DNA from 3 places in the Novosphingobium sp. BL-S-33 genome. Region 2 is predicted to be linked to each of the others. Evidence: riboswitches for the same ligand, from Rfam matches in the RefSeq annotation. Region 2 holds a riboswitch; each other region holds the start of a gene.
What was found. Region 2 has a riboswitch for cobalamin ahead of AC1VVM_RS06355 (TonB-dependent receptor plug domain-containing protein). Riboswitches for the same ligand answer to the same signal wherever they lie in the genome.
Positions count from the first base shown of each region.

Region 1: linked by a shared signal. The riboswitch ahead of AC1VVM_RS20725 (cobalamin biosynthesis protein CobG) and the one ahead of AC1VVM_RS06355 (TonB-dependent receptor plug domain-containing protein) in region 2 are both predicted to bind cobalamin.
Region 3: linked by a shared signal. The riboswitch ahead of cobW (cobalamin biosynthesis protein CobW) and the one ahead of AC1VVM_RS06355 (TonB-dependent receptor plug domain-containing protein) in region 2 are both predicted to bind cobalamin.

Region 1 covers NZ_CM166475.1:928,690-935,280, forward strand. The annotation lists gene AC1VVM_RS20710 (efflux MFS transporter permease) at 1-1,327, shown strand, start outside; gene AC1VVM_RS20715 (HlyD family secretion protein) at 1,345-2,478, shown strand; gene AC1VVM_RS20720 (efflux transporter outer membrane subunit) at 2,478-3,875, shown strand; cobalamin riboswitch at 3,968-4,189, shown strand; gene AC1VVM_RS20725 (cobalamin biosynthesis protein CobG) at 4,368-5,519, shown strand; gene AC1VVM_RS20730 (precorrin-8X methylmutase) at 5,519-6,148, shown strand; gene cobI (precorrin-2 C(20)-methyltransferase) at 6,145-6,591, shown strand, end outside.
Region 2 covers NZ_CM166474.1:1,339,872-1,346,462, reverse strand. The annotation lists gene AC1VVM_RS06370 (histidine phosphatase family protein) at 1-67, opposite strand, end outside; gene cobT (nicotinate-nucleotide--dimethylbenzimidazole phosphoribosyltransferase) at 64-1,110, opposite strand; gene AC1VVM_RS06360 (DUF1636 domain-containing protein) at 1,107-1,514, opposite strand; gene AC1VVM_RS06355 (TonB-dependent receptor plug domain-containing protein) at 1,514-3,445, opposite strand; cobalamin riboswitch at 3,564-3,770, opposite strand; cobalamin riboswitch at 3,830-4,038, shown strand; gene AC1VVM_RS06350 (hypothetical protein) at 4,235-4,819, shown strand; gene AC1VVM_RS06345 (cobyrinic acid a,c-diamide synthase CobB) at 4,816-6,126, shown strand; gene AC1VVM_RS06340 (sulfotransferase family protein) at 6,160-6,591, shown strand, end outside.
Region 3 covers NZ_CM166475.1:1,928,255-1,934,845, forward strand. The annotation lists gene cobN (cobaltochelatase subunit CobN) at 1-1,815, opposite strand, end outside; gene cobW (cobalamin biosynthesis protein CobW) at 1,979-3,028, opposite strand; cobalamin riboswitch at 3,218-3,461, opposite strand; gene AC1VVM_RS24920 (hypothetical protein) at 3,734-4,057, shown strand; gene AC1VVM_RS24925 (PepSY-associated TM helix domain-containing protein) at 4,054-5,604, shown strand; gene AC1VVM_RS24930 (DUF3325 domain-containing protein) at 5,601-5,870, shown strand; gene AC1VVM_RS24935 (helix-turn-helix domain-containing protein) at 5,872-6,591, opposite strand, start outside.

The DNA.
Region 1 (6,591 bases), on a different replicon from region 2:
GGTTCGCGCGGTCAGCGGGCTTGCGGGTGCCGGGCTCTCCACCCTGACCACGCTCTATCTTACGCAGGGCATGTCTCCGGCCAAGCGCAGCATGGGGGCGATGATCGGCCTTTCGGTATCGCAGCTCACGACGCCGCTGGCGCGCATGATGTCCCCCGGCCTGCTGATTTCGGGCGACTGGCACATGCTCTACCGTTTCGAACTGGGGCTGGCGCTGGTCACGCTGGCGGCGATCATGACACTGCCGCTGCCGCCCAGTGAGCGGATCAAGGCGTTCGAGCGGCTCGATTTCGTGGCGTTCACGATGCTCGCGCCCGGCCTCTGGCTGCTGATCGCGGTCCTGTCCGAAGGGCGCATCGAATGGTGGACAGAGCGGGCGTGGATGGGCTGGTCGCTGGCGGCCAGCGTGGCGCTGATCTCCGCCGGTTTCATCCACGAGCATTTCCGCAGCAACCCGCTGATCAACACGCGCTGGATCGGCACGCGGGAGATGCTGCGCCTGTTCGCGGTGGCGGCCACCGTCCGCATCCTGCTGTCCGAACAGACATTCGGTTCGGTGGGCCTGCTCAACACGGTAGGCATGATCAACGACCAGATGGTGATCCTGAACGGCCTGATCGTGCTGGCCTCCATCGCCGGGCTGTTGTTCGCTCTGGCCATGTTCAACCCCGCGCATCCCGGGCGCCTGATCAACCTGGCGGTGGTGCTGATTGCAATCGGCTCCTTCATGGACGCCAATTCCACCAATCTTACGCGCCCGGCGAACCTCTATTTCAGCCAGGCGCTGATCGGCTTCGCCGCGATGCTGTTCCTGGCCGAGACGGTGGCTATCGGATTTGCGCGGGCGCTGCTGGGCGGCGGCAAGAACATGGTGAGCTTCGTCGTGCTGTTCGGCATGAGCCAGAGCGTGGGCGGCCTTGTCGGAACCGCGCTCTTGGGCACATTCCAGACCCTGCGCGAGAAGTACCATTCGCACGAGCTGGTGCAGAGCATCGTCATGACCAACCCGCAAGTGGCGGATCGCCTGCGCGCGGGAGGAGGCGCGTTTTCCAGCGTGGTGGGAGATCCGGTGCTGCGTTCGGCGGAAGGGGTGGCGCTGCTGTCGCAGCAAGTGGCGCGAGAGGCGAATATCCTCGCCTACAACGACGTCTTCCTGCTCTCCGGCTGGCTGGCGGTGGCGGCGGTCGTGTGGGGCATCACCATTCGTCTGGGCATCCGGCGACGCAGGGAGGAATCGCCGATCATCCTGCTCCAGCGCGAAATGCAGGCGCGCAGCGCTGCGCAGGCGGCAGCGGCCGCGGGTGGACCTCCGGCGGATCGGGATTGAGAAAGCAGAGGGCTGGCGTGGAAGGCAGTGGAGAACGCGATACGGCTGGGGCCGATACTGCTGGGAACGGCGCGAGCGGCGTCGATACCCAGATCAATCCCCCGGCGGGCTGGAGCCCCCCGGTCAAGAGCCGCTGGACGGTGGCCGCGATCGTCGTGCTGGCGGTGCTGGGCGTGCTTTCCATCCTGTATGCCTGGGACCTGCCGCCCTTCGCGGGATGGTCGCAGCGGACCGACAATGCCAATGTTCGCGGCAAAGTGACGGTCATCAGCCCGCAAGTGAACGGCTATGTCACCTCGGTTCCGGTGCGCGATTTCCAGCATGTGAAGGCGGGAGAAGTGCTGGCGACGATCGACCGGCGCATCTATCAGGCGCGGGTCGAGCAGGCGAAGGCCAACCTTGCCGGGCAGATCGCCGCGCTGTCCAATTCCGAACAGAGCCAGCGCTCGCGCGAGGCGGCGCTGCTGGGGCAGGAAGCCGGGATCGCCAGCGCCAAAGCGCAGCTCGTTCGGGCGCGGGCCGACATGAAGCGGGCCGATGCACTGGTGGCGGACGGCTCGATCTCGGAGCGGGAGCGCGACCAGACATTGGCCACCCTGCTCGCCGCAGAAGCGGCGGTGCGACAGGCCGGCGCCTCGCGCGCGATCGGCGGTCAGGACGTGCGATCGGTGATCGTCGGCCGGGGCGGTCTTCAGGCGGCGGTGGAAGCGGCGCAGGCGCAGCTCCATCTGGCACAGATAGACCTCGACAATTCGGTGATCCGCGCGCCGGTGGACGGGCGCCTTTCGGAAATCGGCGTGCGTAACGGCGCCTATGTCTCGGCGGCCACGCAGCTCATGTTCCTGGTGCCGGACGACATGTGGATCATCGCCAACTTCAAGGAGGCGCAGACGCGGGACATGCGCGTGGGCCAGCGGGCCCATTTCCGCGTGGACGCGCTGGGCGGCGCGCGGCTGACGGGCCATGTGCAGGATATCGCGCCCGCCACCGGCTCCGAATTCGCGGTGCTCCGGGCGGACAACGCCACCGGCAACTTTGTGAAAGTGGCGCAGCGCATTCCGGTGCGGATCAAGATCGATCCCGGGCAGGCCCTCACGCAGCGGCTGCGGCCGGGCATGTCGGTGGAGATCACCGTGTCGACGAGGGATTGATGCGGCGCCTTGCCATCGTCGCAAGCCTGCTGGCGCTGACTGCCGGTTGCGCGGGACCGCCTGTAGCCCTCGCGCCCGTGGAGCCCGTGGTCGCGCCCGCAGAGTGGCGAACCGACGCAGGGCCGACTGCGCCGCTCGACCGCGCATGGTGGCAGGCCTTCGGCGACCCGCAGCTTACCGCACTCGTCGAAGCGGCTCTGGCGCGCAACATCGACATCGCGCAGGCCGCCGCCCGCATCCGCGACGCGCGCGCGCAGGAACGGCTGGCCCATGCGCAGTTGCTGCCCACGGTCGACGCGGCAGCCTCGGCATCGGATTCGCGCAGCATCGATGCCTTCGGGGTCGCAGAGGTGCAGCAGATCGCGCAGCCGGGCGTGCAGGCGGCGTGGGAAGCAGACATTTTCGGGCGTCTGGCAGACCAGCAGGCAGCGGCGCGCGCGGGGTGGCTGGCCAGCCAGGCAGCGCGGGATTCAATCCGCCTCTCGGTCGCGGCGACGGCGGCAAACGGCTATATCGCCTTGCTCGGCCTCGACGCGCAGCTTGCCATTGCCCAACAGACGCTGGACGCGCGGCGCCGGGAACTGCAACTGGCAGAGCGCCGGGTCGGCGCGGGCTATTCGCCGCGTCTGGACCTTGCGCAGGCACAGGCCGAGTATCAGGCCACCGCCCAACTGATCCCCTCCTTGCGCGAAGCCACGGCGCGGCAGGAAAATGCCTTGCGCCTGCTCGCAGGGAACGTGCCCGGCGGCGTCGCGCGCGCCACTTCGCTCGCCCTGCTGACAGAGCCGGTGATCCCGGAAGGCCTGCCGTCCCAGCTCTTGGCGCGCCGACCGGACGTGGCGCAGGCCGAGCTGCAACTGGCTGCCGCCGACAAGTCGCTCGCCGCTGCCCGCAAGCGTTTCCTGCCGCAGCTTCAACTCACCGGCTCCGGCGCCTTGGTATGGTCCTCGCTGCTGGTGGGTGATCCGATCGGAGTGTGGTCTCTGGGTGGCAGCATCCTTGCGCCGATCTTCGAAGGCGGACGGCTGCGCGCCGGGGCCGAAAGCGCCGCCGCCCAGCGGGACAATGCCGCGCTGGCCTACCGCAAGGCCGCGCTCACCGCCTTTCGCGAGGTGGAGGACGCGCTTGGCTCGGCCCGGGAAGCGGACGAACTCATGACCATCCTGGCCGCCCAGCGCACGGCAGACGCCGAAGGCCTGCGCCTTGCCACCAACCGCCGCCGCGAGGGCTATTCGCCCTATCTTGAACAGCTGGTTGCCCAGCGCGGCCTGCTCAACGTGGAACTCAACCTCGTGCAGGCGCGGACGGCGGCGTTGCAGGCACGGGTATCGCTCTATCTGGCGATGGGCGGCGGCTGGAGCCGCGATGCGGTCGCAGGGCTGGAAGCCTCGCCGTAGCGCGTGATCGCGTTCGCGACGACTATGGATCGGCTATTGGCTTGGCAGAGCCAATTCGATAGAGCGGCGGCAAGGTGACAGGCGTGCCTGTTGCCGGACATGATCGTGCCGGTGCCCCCGAAGGGGCTTAATCGGGAATGCGGTGCGGGGGTGTAGCCCCCAAATCCGCGGCTGTCCCTGCAACTGTAAGCGGATAGCGCGATGCACACGCCCTTTTAAGGGCAGCCACTGGACCGGCGCGTTGCCGGTCTGGGAAGGCGTGTATCAAGCTGTGACCCGCGAGCCAGGAGACCTGCCGGCGCACTGGTCGCTCTTGCCCTGACCCAGGGGATGGTCACGGCACGGTTCTTCTCCGTCTGGGCGACGAAGCTGTGTGGCTGGGGCTGCACGGTCGCGTGGTGGTGGGCGTAGTTCGCGCCTGCCCATCGCCGCGCGTCGGCCGGCCATGTCGGTATGCCCCGCCTTCGTTCGCCCGGCGCGCGGAGAGCGATTTTGGGTCCGCTGGAAGGGGATCGAAGCGGCGGCACGGTAAGGGGATGGTGCCCCGATGCCTGGCGCCCGATGATGGCGGGAGACGGGCTGCTGGTCCGCGTAAAGCCGCGTCTCGGCCGCCTGATGCCCGCTCAGGCCGTGGCTCTGGGCGAAGCGGCGCTCGCGCATGGGTCGGGTGCGCTTGACCTTACACGCCGCGCGAACCTGCAAATTCGCGGTGTGAGCGAGGCCGAATGGCCGCGCCTGCTCGACCGGTTGCTGGAGACCGGCCTCGTGGATGCGGACGCAACACGCGAAGCCCGGCGCAATATCCTCGTCTCGCCCGCATGGCGCCCCGGCGAGGATACCCATCGCATCGCTCGCGAACTGGACGAGCGCCTCGACGAATTGCCCGTACTACCGGGCAAGGCCGGTTTCGTCATCGACGCCGGACCTGTGCCGATGCTGTCCGCCGAACCCGGCGATTTCCGGATCGAGCGCGGGCGCGACGGCATGCTCCTGCTGCGCGCCGATGGACGCTCTACCGGCATAGGACTGGCGCCGGGCGGGGAAGTCACCGCACTGATCGATCTGGCGCGCTGGTTCATGGCAAGCGGCGGTGCAAGTGCGGGCCGCATGGCGCGCCATTCCGCACCCTTGCCGGACTGGGCGAAAGGAACCGCCGCCCCCCGGCTCGCCGCGCCCCTGCCCGTCCCCGGCCGTCACGCGATGGGCGCCGCCTATGGCCTGCCTTTCGGCCGCGTGAGCGCGCAAGCCTTCCTGCGATTGGCGCAGGACTCCGGCGTGGCGGGCATTCGCACGACGCCCTGGCGCATCCTTCTGGCTGAGGGGCCTGGGCCGATCGAGCACGACGGCCTGTCGATCGATCCCCTCCATTCGCTGCTGCGCGTCGATGCCTGCCCCGGCGCGCCCGACTGTACGCAAGCCAGTGTCGAAACCCGGATGCTCGCCGCTCGCCTCGCGCCGCATGTCTCCGGGCATTTGCATGTTTCGGGTTGTACCAAGGGCTGCGCCCATCCCGGTGCCGCCGACGTGGTCGTGACCGGGCGTGACGGTGCCTACGACCTTTCCTTCAGCGCGTGCGCCGGTTCTCCGCCCCTTCGCTCGGGTCTGAATGCCGCAGACCTCCTCGCCCATTTTGGAGTCGCTTGATGCCTTACGATTATGAAAAGGACGGCGCGGCGATCTACCGCCAGTCCTTTGCCACCATCCGCGCGGAAGCCGACCTTGCCCGCTTCTCCGCCGAGGAGGAGCCCGTTGCCGTCCGCATGATACACGCGGCGGGCATGGTCGAACTGGCAGCGCATATCCGCTTTTCCGCCGGCTTTGCAGTCGCCGCGCGCGCGGCTCTGGCTGCGGGAGCGCCCGTTCTCTGCGATGCACGGATGGTGTCCGAAGGCATTACCCGCGCGCGTCTACCGGCCTATAACGGGGTCATCTGCACTCTCGGCGATGCCGAAGTGCCGGACCTTGCGCACCGGATCGGCAACACCCGCTCGGCGGCCGCGCTGGAACTGTGGCGGCCGCATCTCGGCGGCGCGATCGTCGCCATCGGCAATGCGCCGACCGCGCTGTTTCACCTGCTCAACATGCTTGAGGACCCCGACTGCCCTCGCCCGGCGGCCATCATCGGTTGCCCGGTGGGCTTCGTCGGCGCGGCCGAGTCCAAGCATGCTTTGTGGCTGACCGCGCCGGTTCCCTGCTGCATCGTCGAGGGACGGCTTGGTGGGAGCGCCATTACCGTGGCGGCCGTCAACGCACTGGCGAGCCGCGCGGAATGAGCGCGTCAGGAACCATCCACGGCGTCGGCCTCGGTCCCGGTGCGGCGGACCTGCTGAGCGTGCGTGCCGACCGGCTCGTGCGCGGCACGCGGCAAATCGCCTATTTCCGCAAGAAAGGACGCGCGGGCCGCGCGCGGAGCACCGTCGACAGCCTGCTGCGGACCGATGCGGTCGAAATCGCGATGGAATACCCGGTCACAACCGAAATTCCGCTCGACGATCCCGCTTACAATGCCTGCCTTCAGGCTTTCTATGCCGATTGCACGGAACGGCTGGCGGAGGCTGCGAGCGGCGGCGAGGACGTCGTCGTGCTTTGCGAGGGGGATCCGTTTTTCTACGGCTCGTTCATGCACCTGCACAGCCGGCTCTCCGGGCGGGTGCCGGTGGAAGTTGTGCCTGGCATCACCGGCATGGCTGGCGCCTGGAACGCGACCGGGCTGCCG
Region 2 (6,591 bases):
GGCCGAGCAGGAGGCCCGGTTCGCGCGGCTCGCCGTGGCGCATCAGGTGAAGGACAATGCCGTTCACGCGGTCTCCGTTCCGGCGCCAACTCCGGCCTGCGCCCCGGCAACGGCGGCTTCGGCAAACGTCGCCATGCCTTCATGGGCCGCCAGGGCCGAGAGCACCACTTGCGCCGCCACCGCCGCGCCGGAGCCTTCGCCAAGGCGCATGCCAAGGTGGAGCAGCGGATCGAGGCCCAGCTTATCCAGCAGCCGCACGTGCCCCGCCTCGGCCGAGCAATGCGCGGCCAGACAGTGGTCCAGCACGCCGCCATTGTCCGCGAAGAGCGGCGCCAGCGAGGCGCAGCAGATGAACCCGTCGAGCAGGACCGGAACGCGGTGATGCCGTGCGGCCAGCACGGCGCCCGCCATCGCGGCGATCTCGCGACCGCCAAGGCGGCGCAGCGTCTCGAAAGCGTCGGTGCAATCGGCGCCGTGGAGCGCCAGTGCTGCCGCGACCGCCTCGGCCTTGCGCGCCACGCCCGCATCGTCGAGCCCGGTGCCACGGCCGGTCCAGTCGCGCGCCTCGCCGCCGAAGACTTGTGCCGAAAGCGCGGCGGCGGGGGTGGTGTTGCCGATGCCCATCTCGCCCACGAACAGCAGGTCGGTTTCGGGACGGACCACGGCGGCGCCAATGTTGATCGCCTGAAGGCATTCGGCCGCGCTCATGGCCGGCTCACGCGTGATGTCGCCGGTCGGCCGGTCGAGATCGAGCGGCACCACGCCCAGTTCCGCCCCACAGGCGCGCGTCAGCGCATTGATCGCTGCCCCGCCCGCACGGAAATTGGCGACCATCTGGTGAGTGACTTCGGGCGGATAGGCGCTCACCCCGCGCGCGGCGACGCCGTGGTTGCCCGCGAAGATCACGGCGTGGATCCGCTCGGCGCGGGGGATTTCCTGGCCCTGCCAGCCGGCCATGAAGACCGCGATCTCCTCCAGCCGGCCCAGCGAACCGGCGGGCTTGGTCAGCTCCGCCTGCCGCCGCGCCGCCGCATCGGCGGCCCCGGCATCGGGCGCGGGAAGATCGGCAAGCGCGGCGGCGAAAGCCGCGCTGTCGGCGAACATGGTCATGTGCAGATATACCCTTCGGGGGGAGTGCGGGTGATGAAGTGGCCTTTCACGCCCTGCGGCCATTCGCGATAAGGGACCTGCCCTTCCTCACTGGCCGCGTGGCGCACGGCATATTCGAGGATCGCACGCGCGGCCTCTTCGTCGGGCGTGAAGTCGCCCAGCACATAGCCCACCTTGCCCGGCGCGCGCAGATGGACGGCGCAGTGGCGCTGGCAGGCGAACAGGCAGGGCATCTCCTGGACCGCCACGCCTTGCAGGCCCGGTTCGGCGGCCTGCACCGTGCGCATGGCCTCGGCCAGCAGCGCGCCGCCGCGCTGCCCGCCTTCGTCCTCGCGTGCAGCGGCCGAGAACCGGCAGGTGCTGCAAACCACCACCGACGGTCCCGGCTCGACTGCGTTCAACATCAGAACTGGCTCCTCAGGCCCAGGTAAACCGTACGGCCGAGCGAATTGTAGCCGGCCGCCGTCTCGTAGTCCTTGTCGGTCAGGTTTTCGATGCGGCCCTGAAGCATGAGCCCGGGCGCGACTGTCCACTGGGCGCGCAAGTCGAGCAACCAGTAATCGTCAAGCTTCGCCGTGCCGGTGGCGGCGTTGTAGCTCCCGCCCGAATAACGCGCGGCGATGCTGGCGCGGATGCCCTGCGGCAGGTCCACGCCGCCCTCGATATTGGCGAGATGGCGCGGCACGCGCTGAAGTTGGCGGCCATAGGTGCTGCTGTCCGGCGTGCGGTCCTCCGCCTCGATCAGGCTGTAATTGCCTTCGGCGAAGAGCACCTTCCACTTGGCGGACGCCGCCAGTTCGAGGCCCTGCGCATGGGCCTTGCGAACATTGGCGTAGTAGCCGAAGCGCTCGGTGGTGGTGCCCGGGATGTAGCAGATGTCCGGCAGGGTGCCGCTGGTCGGGCAATAGGCGAAGTCGATCAGGTTGTCGGTATCGCGCTGGAACCAGGTGGCCGAGACGTGGAACAGGTCGCCAAGCCCCTGCTCGGCGCCCACCTGCCAGCCCTTGGCCTTTTCAGGCTGGAGGTTGGCCGCGCCGTAGTCGCTGAACAGCTGGTAGAGCGACGGAGCCTTGTAGCCCTGATCGTAGCTGGCGCGGATCACGGTCTTGCCCGCGTTCGGCGTATAGGCCGCACCGGCGCTGAACACCGTGTTGCCACCGAAGCGCGACTGATGGTCGTAACGCGCGCCGCCGCTCACGGTGAGCCCGGTCACAGGGCTGACGCGCAGTTCGCCGTAGACGCTGTTGGTATCCGCCTTGCTGGGCGTCAACACGTAAGGATCCGTGCTGTCCGTGGGCGAGGCGGTGGTCATCCGCTGCTCCTCGCGCTCGGCGCCGAAGACGGCCTGCACCGCGTCCGAGAAGCTGTAGGTGCCCTGATACTCGTAGCGACGCACGCGGCCATGCGCATCGAACGTGAGCTGCCGAATGGTCTGCGCGGGATCGAAGTTCTGGCGGTCGGTCTCGGTCTGGGTCACGGCCACGCGGTTGACCAGCTTGCCATCGAGCAGCGCGAAGTTGAGCCCGGCGTAGCCCGCCCACTCCTTGTTCACGCCATAGGCGAGCGAGTCCCCTCCAAAGCCGTCGAAGTCGTTATGCGAATCCGACCAATAGCCCTTGAGATCGATCGAAACGCCCGGCGCGACGCGATATGTGAACGACCCGTTGGCCGCAGACCGGCGATAGCCATCGGGCTCGGTGCCCTGATCGCTGGCCGAGATGCCGTCGGTGGTGAAGCGCGAGGCGGAGACACGCCAATCGATCGAATCCGACGTGCCGCCCACGCCGGCACGCGCCGAGACGGTATCGTGCGTGCCCGCTTCCACCGCGAAGCTGCCTTCCAGCGGCTTGGTCGGGGCACGGGTGGTGACATTGATGACGCCGCCGATGGCATCGCTACCCCAGAGGATCGACTGCGGACCGCGCAGGATCTCGATGTGATCGATATCGTCGGTGAAGAGGTTGGAGAAGGCATAGCCGCCCGCCGTCGAAGACGGATCGGCGAGGCGCATGCCGTCGATCACCATCACGCTCTGACCGGCATCGGCGCCGCGAATGCGTAGGCTGGTGGTCGTGCCGTAGCCGCCGTTGCGCGAAAGGCTGATGCCCGGCGTGCGCAGCAGCATGTCGGTGAGGGCGATCGGCTGCGCGGAAACGATGTGTGCGTCGTCGAGGACGGTCACCGTCTGGGCGACGCGATCGGCCGCCAGCGGGGTGCGCAGCGCGGTAACGACGATGCTGTCGCCACTATCTGCTTCGTCGGCGAAAGCCATCGTCGGGCAGGCCGCCGCGAGGGCCGCGAGCGAAACCGTGGTGGCGAAAATCCGGAACGTCATGGGTTTTCCTTCAAACAAGCATCGAAGACCCCCGCCGAAGCGCGAGCACCGGCAAGGCAATGGCTGTCGTTGCGCGAGGAAAAAGCCCCCTCGTTCACCCGGCACACCCTGTCCGGACGAAGAACGACTGCGTCAGGCAGGTCTCCTGGCTTGCGGGTCAATGCCGTCTCGGCCGCCTTCTCAGAATCCTGCCAAGTCAATGGCTTCGGCTCCAATGGCGAAATGGCCGCACGGCTCGCCGCTCACAGTTGCAGGGGCAGCCCGGGTCTTGAACCCGTGTTCCCTTTTGATCCTCTTACGAGGAACCTGTCGCGGCGCGGCAACTATCGTGCGGGCGCCCCGCTGGCAAGTGCCCGAAGCTTGCGCGCGCCCGCGAAGTGCCATAGGTCCGCCCCTGCAAAGGGTGCCCGAGAGGGCTTAATCGGGAAGTCCGGACCTGCGGGGAAACTCGCGGGACAGGCCGGCACTGCTCCCGCAACTGTAACCGGGGATGCGCCCCGCCACGCGCCATTGGGACCGGACGGTTCCGAGAAGGCGGCGGAAGGCGCGACGATCCGGGAAGTCAGGAAACCGGCCCCTTGCCGTCGTTCCTCTGCGCGGGCGGGATGCACCGGGCGGACGAGGGCATGGTTCCCGTAGCGGGAAGCAGCCCTGGCGAGACGACAGTCGAAGTCGTGTCGAAAGGAGCCTGCCAGAGTGACACCGATCCGCTGATCCTCTCGCCGGGGCGATATCGCCCGGGGCCTTTCCTGCACGCCTTTCCCCAACCGCCTTGGGAGATCCCAGACCATGAACCGTTCCGCCAATCCGCCATCCGCCCGCGTCAGCCTCTTCGTGTTTGCCGCGCTCGCCGCCGTCATGCTGGTGACGCGCACCAATTCGCTGAGTCAGGTCGTCCACTTGCCAGACACCGACCTTGCGAGCTTCTTCGTGCTCGGCTTCTTCGTCCGCCGTGTCATCGGTTTCGCCGCGCTGTTCGCGCTCGGCTATGCGATCGATGTCGTGGTGATCTCGGTGCTGGGCGGTTCCGGATTCTGCTTTACCCCGGCCTACGCGATGCTGGTCCCGGCCTATGGCGTGATGTGGCTCGCCGGGCGCGTGGCGGCGGCGAAGCTCGGTGACCGCCTTGCCGCCCTGCCTGCCATGGCCGTGCTGCTGATCGCCGCCACTTTCACCTCGCACTTGCTGTCGAGTGGCGGGTTCTACTTCCTTGGCGGCCGTTTCCCCGATCCGACGCTGGCCGGGTTCCTGCCGCGTATCGGGCGCTATTTCCCGACAACGCTCCTCTCCACGCTGCTGTGGTCGGGCATCGCCGCCGCGCTCTGGGCGCTGGCTGTGACGGTGCGTCCGGCTCTGCACGAGGGCCGCAAGTGACCGCCTGCCCTGCCCTGCTGGTCGCCGCGCCCGCCTCGGGGCAGGGCAAGACGCTCGTCACCGCCGCGCTCGCCCGCCGCCACGCCCGCGAGGGGCGGCGCGTGCGCGTGTTCAAGTGCGGGCCCGACTTCCTCGATCCCATGATCCTCGAAGCAGCGAGCGGTGCCCCGGTGCATCAGCTCGACCTCTTCATGGTGGGCGAGGCCGAGTGCCGCGCCCTGCTGTATGACGCCGCTTGCGAGGCGGACCTGATCCTTGTCGAAGGGGTGATGGGCCTGCACGATGGCGATCCCTCCGCCGCCGATCTCGCGCGGCGCTTCGGCCTGCCGGTGCTCGCGGTGATCGACGGATCATCCATGGCGCAGACTTTCGGCGCGCTCGTCCATGGCCTCGCGACCTATCGCGCGGGCGTGAACCTTACCGCCGTGCTCGCCAACCGCGTGGGCAGCGCAAGGCATTCGGACCTGTTGGAGCAAAGCGTACCCAGTGACATCCGCTGGCTGGGCGCACTGGGCCGAGACGCCGCAATCGGCCTGCCCGAACGGCACCTCGGGCTGGTGCAGGCGGGCGAAGTGGCCGACCTTTCCGCCCGGTTGGACCGGGCGGCGGACCTCCTGCCGGAAAGCGCACTCTGGCTGCCGGAGCCCGTGAGCTTCGCCGCGCCGGAGGACATTCCTCCACCGCCATCGCTCGCCGGAAAACGCATCGCCATTGCCCGCGACAAAGCTTTCGCCTTCATCTACCCGGCCAACCTCGCCTTCCTCGAAAAGGCAGGCGCGCAGGGCGTGCTTTTCTCGCCGCTGACCGACGCGGCCCTGCCCGCATGCGATGCGCTCTGGCTGCCGGGCGGTTATCCCGAACTGCATCTGGACCGCCTTGCCGCCAATGCTGCGATGCTGGCCTCGATCCGCGCGCATCACGCCGCCGGTCGCCCGATCCTCGCCGAGTGCGGCGGCATGCTCTACACGTGCGAGACGCTGGATGACGGCAAGGGCACCCGCGCCGCCCTGCTCGGCCTGCTAGCGGCCCAAGCGACAATGCAGCCTCGACTGGCTGCTCTGGGAATGCAGGAGGCCGAGATCGACGGCCATCCCGTGCGCGGCCATACGTTCCACTATTCGACGCTGGAAACCGCGCTTTCCCCCATAGCCCATGCCGACACACCCGATGGGCGCCCCGGCGAGCGCGTGTTCCGCCGTGGGTCGCTGACGGCCAGCTACATGCACCTCTACTTTCCCTCGGGACCGGAGCTGGTGGCCGCGCTGTTCACCGGGACCGCCCTGAAGTCAGCCGCAAAGCCCGGTTGACACCGCGCCGCGCAAGCGCCCTAAGCTGCCGGCATGTCCGCCGATATGCAGACCATTGCCGATGCCCGACAGGCCCTGTCCTCGGGCGATCTCGACCGCGCCGAGGCGCTGGCCGAAACGGCCCGCGCGCAGCCCGCGCTGGCACTCGACGCGATCGAGGTGCTGGCCCTTGCCGCCAAGGCGCGCGGCGCGGACGACCGCCACGAAGCCCTGTTGCGCGAGGCTATCGCCCTCGTTCCCGAGAGCGCCTGGCCGCGCGACGCACTGGCCGAGGAACTGCATGGCACCGGCCGCCTGCATGACGCCGAGACGGTCCAGCGCGAAACGATTGCCGCCCAGCCCGACAACCCCGATGCCCACACGCGCCTCGGCCATATGCTGAGCGAGCGCGACGAACTGGTCGAAGGCACGCACCACCTTTCCGAGGCCATCCGCATCGCCGGACGGCAGCCCCAGTTGCTCGCC
Region 3 (6,591 bases), on a different replicon from region 2:
GACCACTGCGCCGATGCGGCGCTTGGCTTGCGTGCCTTCGCCGGGATCATTGACGATGAAAGGGTAGAGTTGCGGCAGCGGCCCGGCGCAGATCTCCGGGAAGCAATCGCGCGAGAGCGAGATGGCCTTGCCGGGCAACCACTCCAGATTGCCGTGCTTGCCGACATGGACCACCGCCTGCGCACCGAATTCCTGCGCCAGCCACACGTGGAAGGCGAGGTAGGCGTGCGGCGGCGGCAGGGCCGGATCGTGATAGCTGGCCTTGGGATCGATATTGTAGCCGCGCGCGGGCTGCACGGCGACGGCGAGATTGCCGAAGCGGTGCACCGGCAGGCGGAACGCGCCGTCCCTCACGAAGGGATCGGCCGATGGCTCGCCCCAGCGTTCGGACATGGCTTTGCGCGCGCTTTCGGGTACCGCTGCGAAAGCGGCTTCGTAGGCCGAAAGCGGCAGTGAAACTTCGCCGGGACGGCCTAGTGATGTCAGGTCGTTGGTCACGCCGCCGGTCATCACGCGCATCAGCGCGGCGCCGTCCTTGGGCGCGTCTCCGGTGTCATAGCCCGCCTCGGCCAGAGCGGCGATGATCGCAGCGGTGCTGGCGGGGGTATCGAGGCCGACGCCGTTGCCGATCCGCCCATCCCGGTTGGGATAGTTCGCCAGGACCAGCGCGACGCGGCGCTTGGCAGCCGCCGTGCGGCGCAGGCCCGCCCAGTTCGCGGCAAGATCGGCGACGAACGCCACCCTGTCCGGCGCCACGCGCGGGACGACGATGCCGCATTGGGTCACTTCGTCGAAACGCTCCGCTGCCTTGAAAGCGACCGCACGGGTGAAAATGCGCCCGTCCACCTCCGGCAGCGCCACGTTCATGGCGAGATCGCGCGGGCCCAAACCGCGCGCGGAGCCCTGCCATTCGCTTTCCTCCACGCCCGCGAAAGCGACTTGCAGGATCGGGCAGTCCGCCTTTTCGAGAATGCCCGGCTTGCGATCGTCGCCTGCCGAGGACGAGGCGAAGCTGGTGGCATTGACGATCACATCGGGCGCGATCTCGCCTAGCAATCCGCTCAGCCAGTCCACCGCGAAAGGCTCCCGCAGGGCGCGAACGTGAACGGCAGCGACGTTGAAGCCGCGCTCCCGCAGCGCCGCGATCATCGCGTCCACGGCGTCCAAGGTGCCCGCGATCATCAGTGCGCGGTAGAACACCAGCAGAGCGAGCGGGCGGCCTTGGGTCCAGCCTGCCTGCACTTCGGCAAGCCCGGCACGCTCGGTGCCCGCAAGGTAGAGCCCGGCGTCGGCTACCGGCACCGGATCGTCCGGCTCGCCCGCGTCATGGCCGATGGTCCGCACGGCGGTGCGCAGGAACGAGAGGGCATTGGCCATGCCGCCCTGCCGCAGATAATCGCGCATCCGCTCGCGGACCTCGGCGGGCAGGGTGGAGGCGCGGTCGAGCGCCGGGTCTGCCTCGCGCCCATCGGCAATGGCGGCGAAGGCAATGCCGTTCTCGCGCGCGACGCGGGCGATCTCGTCGATGCCGTAGCCCCAGTAGCTCTTTCCGCCGAGCAGGATCACGCAGACGAACCTGGCCTTGGCGATCACCTTTTCGACATAGAGGTCGATCGAATAGGGGTGGCGCAGTTGCAGCAGATTGGCGAGGCGAATGCTGGGAGAACCCTCCAGCATTCGCGCCGCCGCGCCCGCGAAGCAGGCGAGTTCGCTGTCCGCCACGGTGAGGATCACCATGTCGCCGGGAGACTGGTCGAGGTCGATCGCCTCCTCGCCGCCCGAGATCGTCCCCGGCGTGGCGGACAGCAGGTGCATCAGGCGTTCCCCCCGCAACTGCGACAGAACTCTGACTCGTCATTGCGAGCGTAGCGAAGCAATCCAGTGCGGCTCTGCGCGACTCTGGATTGCTTCACCCGCTTCGCGGGTCCGTAATTACGAGGGTAGGGGGGGGGGGCGAAGGTGGGCATGAGGGAGAACCTCAAGCCGCTACCGTGCCGAGAACATGCGCAAGCCCAGCCTCGATGGCGGCGCGGTCCAGCCCCTTCTGGCCGATGATGACAAGCTGGGTGCGGCGCACGTCCTGCGGCAGCCACGCACGGTCGTAGAAGTGCTGGATGCGCGGGCCCACGGCCTGCACCACAAGGCGGCTCGGCTTGCCCGAAACCGCGACCATGCCCTTCACGCGCAGCACGTCGTGCTCTGCGATCAGGTCCTTCAGACGGGCGAGAAGAGCGTCGAGATCGACCACATCGCTGCCGGAAACGACGAAGCTGTCGAAGTCGTCATGGTCGTGATCCTCGTCCAGCCCATCGATGTGCGAGGGACGGGAATCGAGATCGTCCTCGGCAGCGGCGGTGATGCCCAGCAGCGCGGCGATGTCGACGGCGCCATGATTGGCACGCACGATCTTCACGCCGGGGCGCGTCTCGGCCAGCACCAGCGTTTCGACATGGGCGAGGGCATCGGCGTCGACGAGGTCGGTCTTGTTGAGCACGACCATGTCGGCGCAGCCCAGCTGTTCCTCGAACAGTTCTTCCAGCGGGCTTTCGTGGTCCAGCATCGGGTCGGTCGCGCGTGCTGCCGCCAGCGCCGCCTCGTCGGTGGCGAAGCGGCCGGCCGCGACGGCATCGGCGTCGATCAGCGCGACCACGCCGTCCACGGTGGCGCGGGTGCGGATGTCGGGCCACTGGAAGGCCTTTACCAGCGGCTTGGGCAGGGCAAGGCCGCTGGTCTCGATGATGATGTGATCGGGCTTGTTCTCGCGGTCCAGCAGCTTCTGCATGGTCGGCAGGAAATCGTCGGCGACGGTGCAGCAGATGCAGCCGTTGGCCAGTTCGACGATATCGTCCTCCGGGCAGGCCTCGTCATTGCAGCCTTTCACCAGTTCGCCGTCCACGCCGACATCGCCGAACTCGTTGATGATCAGCGCAAGGCGGCGGCCCTTGGCGTTCTGCAGCAGGTGGCGGATCAGCGTGGTCTTGCCGGCGCCCAGAAAGCCGGTGATGACGGTGGTGGGAACTTTGCTCATGTATCGTCTCCCGCGCGCCGGTAACTCGGAAGCGGCGGGACAGGCCGTCTCTTGCGGACGACGCGGACACACGGGCGTCGGGCAGGCGCGCGAGCGCCCGACGTGGCATGCCGCTGCGGCCCCGGCCGCATGCATCACGTCGCTCAGACGGAGAGTTACCGTGCCTTGGCCAATCCCTGGACCCGGGCAAGAGCGACATCGACCCCGGCAGGTCTCCTGGCTTGCGGGTCACGGCACGATGCACCGCCTTCCCAGGCCTCGCATGACTTAGCGTCCGGCCCAGTGGCTGCGGGCAGAGGCTTTGCCCCGCCGCGAATGTGCATCGCGCTCGCCGCTTACAGTTGCAGGGACAGCCCCGGATTGGAGTGGCAGGCCACTCGTACCGTGTTCCCATTTTAAGCCCCTTGCGGGGCACCGGCGCGATAATGGTGTTCACCGTCGCCCCGGTCGGGGGCTGCGGCGGACAGACAGGCTCCTAGCCGTCGCCGTGTCCGCCCGCAAGTGTCGGGCCCCGGGCAAGCGCCGGGATCGCACGCGCAGGCCGATCCAAAACGCGATGACGATGAGCAACGCATCAGGCTCGCGGTGCAGATCCCCTCGATTTTGCATCTAATGCGATTGACTCGCAAGTTGGGACTCTGTTAGCAGCGTCAGAAATGCGAATGGTTCGCAATAACGCGACCAAGGCGCACTTTCGGAGCCGTCATGAACACGCGCGCGGGCAAGGTCCGTAAAGGCATCGGCAAAGGCAATCTCGCGGCCAGACTGCTGGCGGCGGTTCCGGCCAATTATGCGCTGTCTTCGCTGGCGGCGGCCTGCGTGGCCCGCGTGCTGGCGCACGGACTTGCGGTCTCCGCGCCCGAAGCGAGCATGGCGGCCACGCTGCTGTCATTCGCGATCTTCGCGGTGCTGGCGCTGGCGGCGTTCGGCATGCGTTTGGTGGCGCGGCTGTGGCTGTGGATGATCGTTTCGGGCGCGGTCATGGCCGGTTACCTCTGGTTTTCTCTGACAACGGGGGGCCGCCTGTGAAGGAGAGCCTGCGGCAATCGATGGCGCTCGTGCACACCTGGACGGGGCTGGTGCTGGGCTGGCTGCTGTTTGCGATGTTCGCCACGGGTACTTCGGCCTATTTCCAGGACGAGATCACCCGCTGGATGCAGCCCGAAGTGACCGGCACGGCCGATCCAGTGGCATCGGCGCAAGGCGCGGTCCGCTTCCTCCAGCGCACCGCGCCAGACGCGAGCTTCTGGTTTCTCACGCTTCCCAACGGGCGCAGCGCCACCACGCAGGCCTTCTGGTACCCAGGCACCGGCACCAGTGGCCAGACCGAGGCCGTACTCGATGAAAGCGGCCGGGAAGTGACTGTGCGCCAGACCAACGGCGGCTACTTCCTCTATCGCTTCCATTTCGACCTGCATTACCTGCCGGTCCTCTGGGCCCGCTATCTAGTGGGCATCGCGGCGATGTTCATGCTGGTAGCGATCCTCTCGGGCGTGATCACGCACAAGAAGATCTTCGTCGACTTCTTCATGCTGCGCTTCGGCAAGGGGCAGCGATCGTGGCTGGACGCGCACAACGTGACCGCCGTGCTGGCGTTGCCGTTCCACCTGATGATTACCTTTACCGGGCTGGTGACGCTGGCGGCGATGTACATGCCGTGGGGCATATTGGCGAACTACGCCTCGCCCGACACCTTCCAGTCCGCGGTTTTCGGCGATCCGCCGGCCGCCGAACGCAGCGGCAGGAACGTGCCCCTTGCCGACCTTGCGCCGCTGATGCGCAAGGCATCGGCGCAGTGGGGCGGGCGTGAGGTCGGCGTGGTGCGGATCAACAATCCGGGCGATGCGACCGCGACGATCGCGCTGACGCGCGGTCCGGGCGAGGCGATGGGTTCACGCGGCGAAGTCATGGTCTTCGATGGCCCCAGCGGCCGCCAGACCGGCGGCAGCCTGCCGCAGGGCGCCGCGCTCAAGACCGAGAGCGTGATGATCGGCCTCCATTCGGGACGCTTCGCGCAGATTGCGCTGCGCTGGCTCTATTTCCTGAGCGGCCTTGCCGGAACCGCGATGGTCGGCACCGGGCTTGTGCTCTGGACCGTCAAGCGCCGCCAGCGCCTGCCCGATCCGGAGCGCCCGCATTTCGGCTTCCGCCTCGTGGAAAAACTCAACATTGCGACGATTGCCGGGCTGGGCTGCGCCATTCCCTCTTACTTCCTCGCCAACCGCCTGTTGCCCACGGGGATGGCGGCGCGCGCGGACTGGGAGATCCACACGATGTTCCTCGCCTGGCTGGGCGTGCTGATCTGGGCGCTGGTGCGCCCGGCTGCGCGGGCATGGCTTGAGGCGCTGAGACTGGCGGCGCTGCTTTTCGCGGCGGTACCGCTGGTCAACGCCTTCACCACCAGCCGGGGGCTGCCTGTCAGTCTGATGAGGGGGGACTGGCTGTTCGTGGCTTTCGATATGGTCATGCTGTCGCTTGCGGCGGCCTTCGCGCTGGCGGCTACGAGGTTTGCGGCACGCCAACGCAAGGCGTCGTCCGGCCGGGCGGTGGGCAGGGAAAAGGCAGTGCGGGCATGACCCACGTTCTGGGCATCCTGCTCGCGCTGGCCGGTTTCTGGGCGCTGGCAGTGTCCATGCCGCGCCACCAGCGCGACCTTTCCGGGCGAACGCTCGCGAAGAGCCACGCCTTTACCGCCCGGTGGGCCGGATGGACCCTGCTGGCGGCGGCGCTTGCCGTTGACATGGCTGGGTTTGGCGGCGGCTATGGCCTCGTTGCCTGGTGGGCGCATCTGACAGTGGGTGCGTGGCTGACGGTGGCGCTGCTCCACCTGGCGAAACGCTAAGTCAGCCGGGCATGTGTACCCGCGCGTAGTCGTCGTCAGTCGCGCGGCCGAGCATCTCGCGATAAGGCGCGAAGTGCGGCATCTCGGGCGTTACCAGCCCCAGCGCCACCTCCTCACCCTCGGCCAGCTTGCGCAGGGCGAGCGGCGCGGCGGCGGGAACGAGCTGCGAGCCCTTGCCCACTTCCAGCGTGGTGAGAATGCCGAACAGCCCACCATCGATGGTCGGGCGCGAGAGGATGGCAAGGCGATATTGCCCCTGCTCGTTGGTCACGAGGTAGATATGGCCGGAAAGGTTGGGCATCGAGACTTGCCCCGCCTGCTCGAAACGCGCGTCTGACCGGCCGGATTCGGCGAAAGCGAGGCAGGCCTTGGCGCTGTCCCACCGGATTGTCGTCAGATAGGCGAACAGGCTGCCCGGCGTGCCGAAGCTGGGGCGCAAGGTGAGGTAGCGGCCTTCCAGCCAGGCCACGGCCGAGCGGGCATAGGCCCCCAATGCTTCGGGGGCGACATCTCCGGCGCTAGGCAGTGGTGCAGGCGTGCCCGCGACAGCGCCGGGGCGCAAGTTCACGCCCAGCGCTTCCTCGATCCGCAGCAGCGTCGCCAGCGTGAAAGGGCGCTTGCCGGCCAGTGCCTTTTCCAGCGTCGAGAGGCTGATCCGCGCCATGTCGGCCAGCGCCTGGCGCGACATGCGCCGCCGCGCGATCTCCTCGCGGACGAGGCG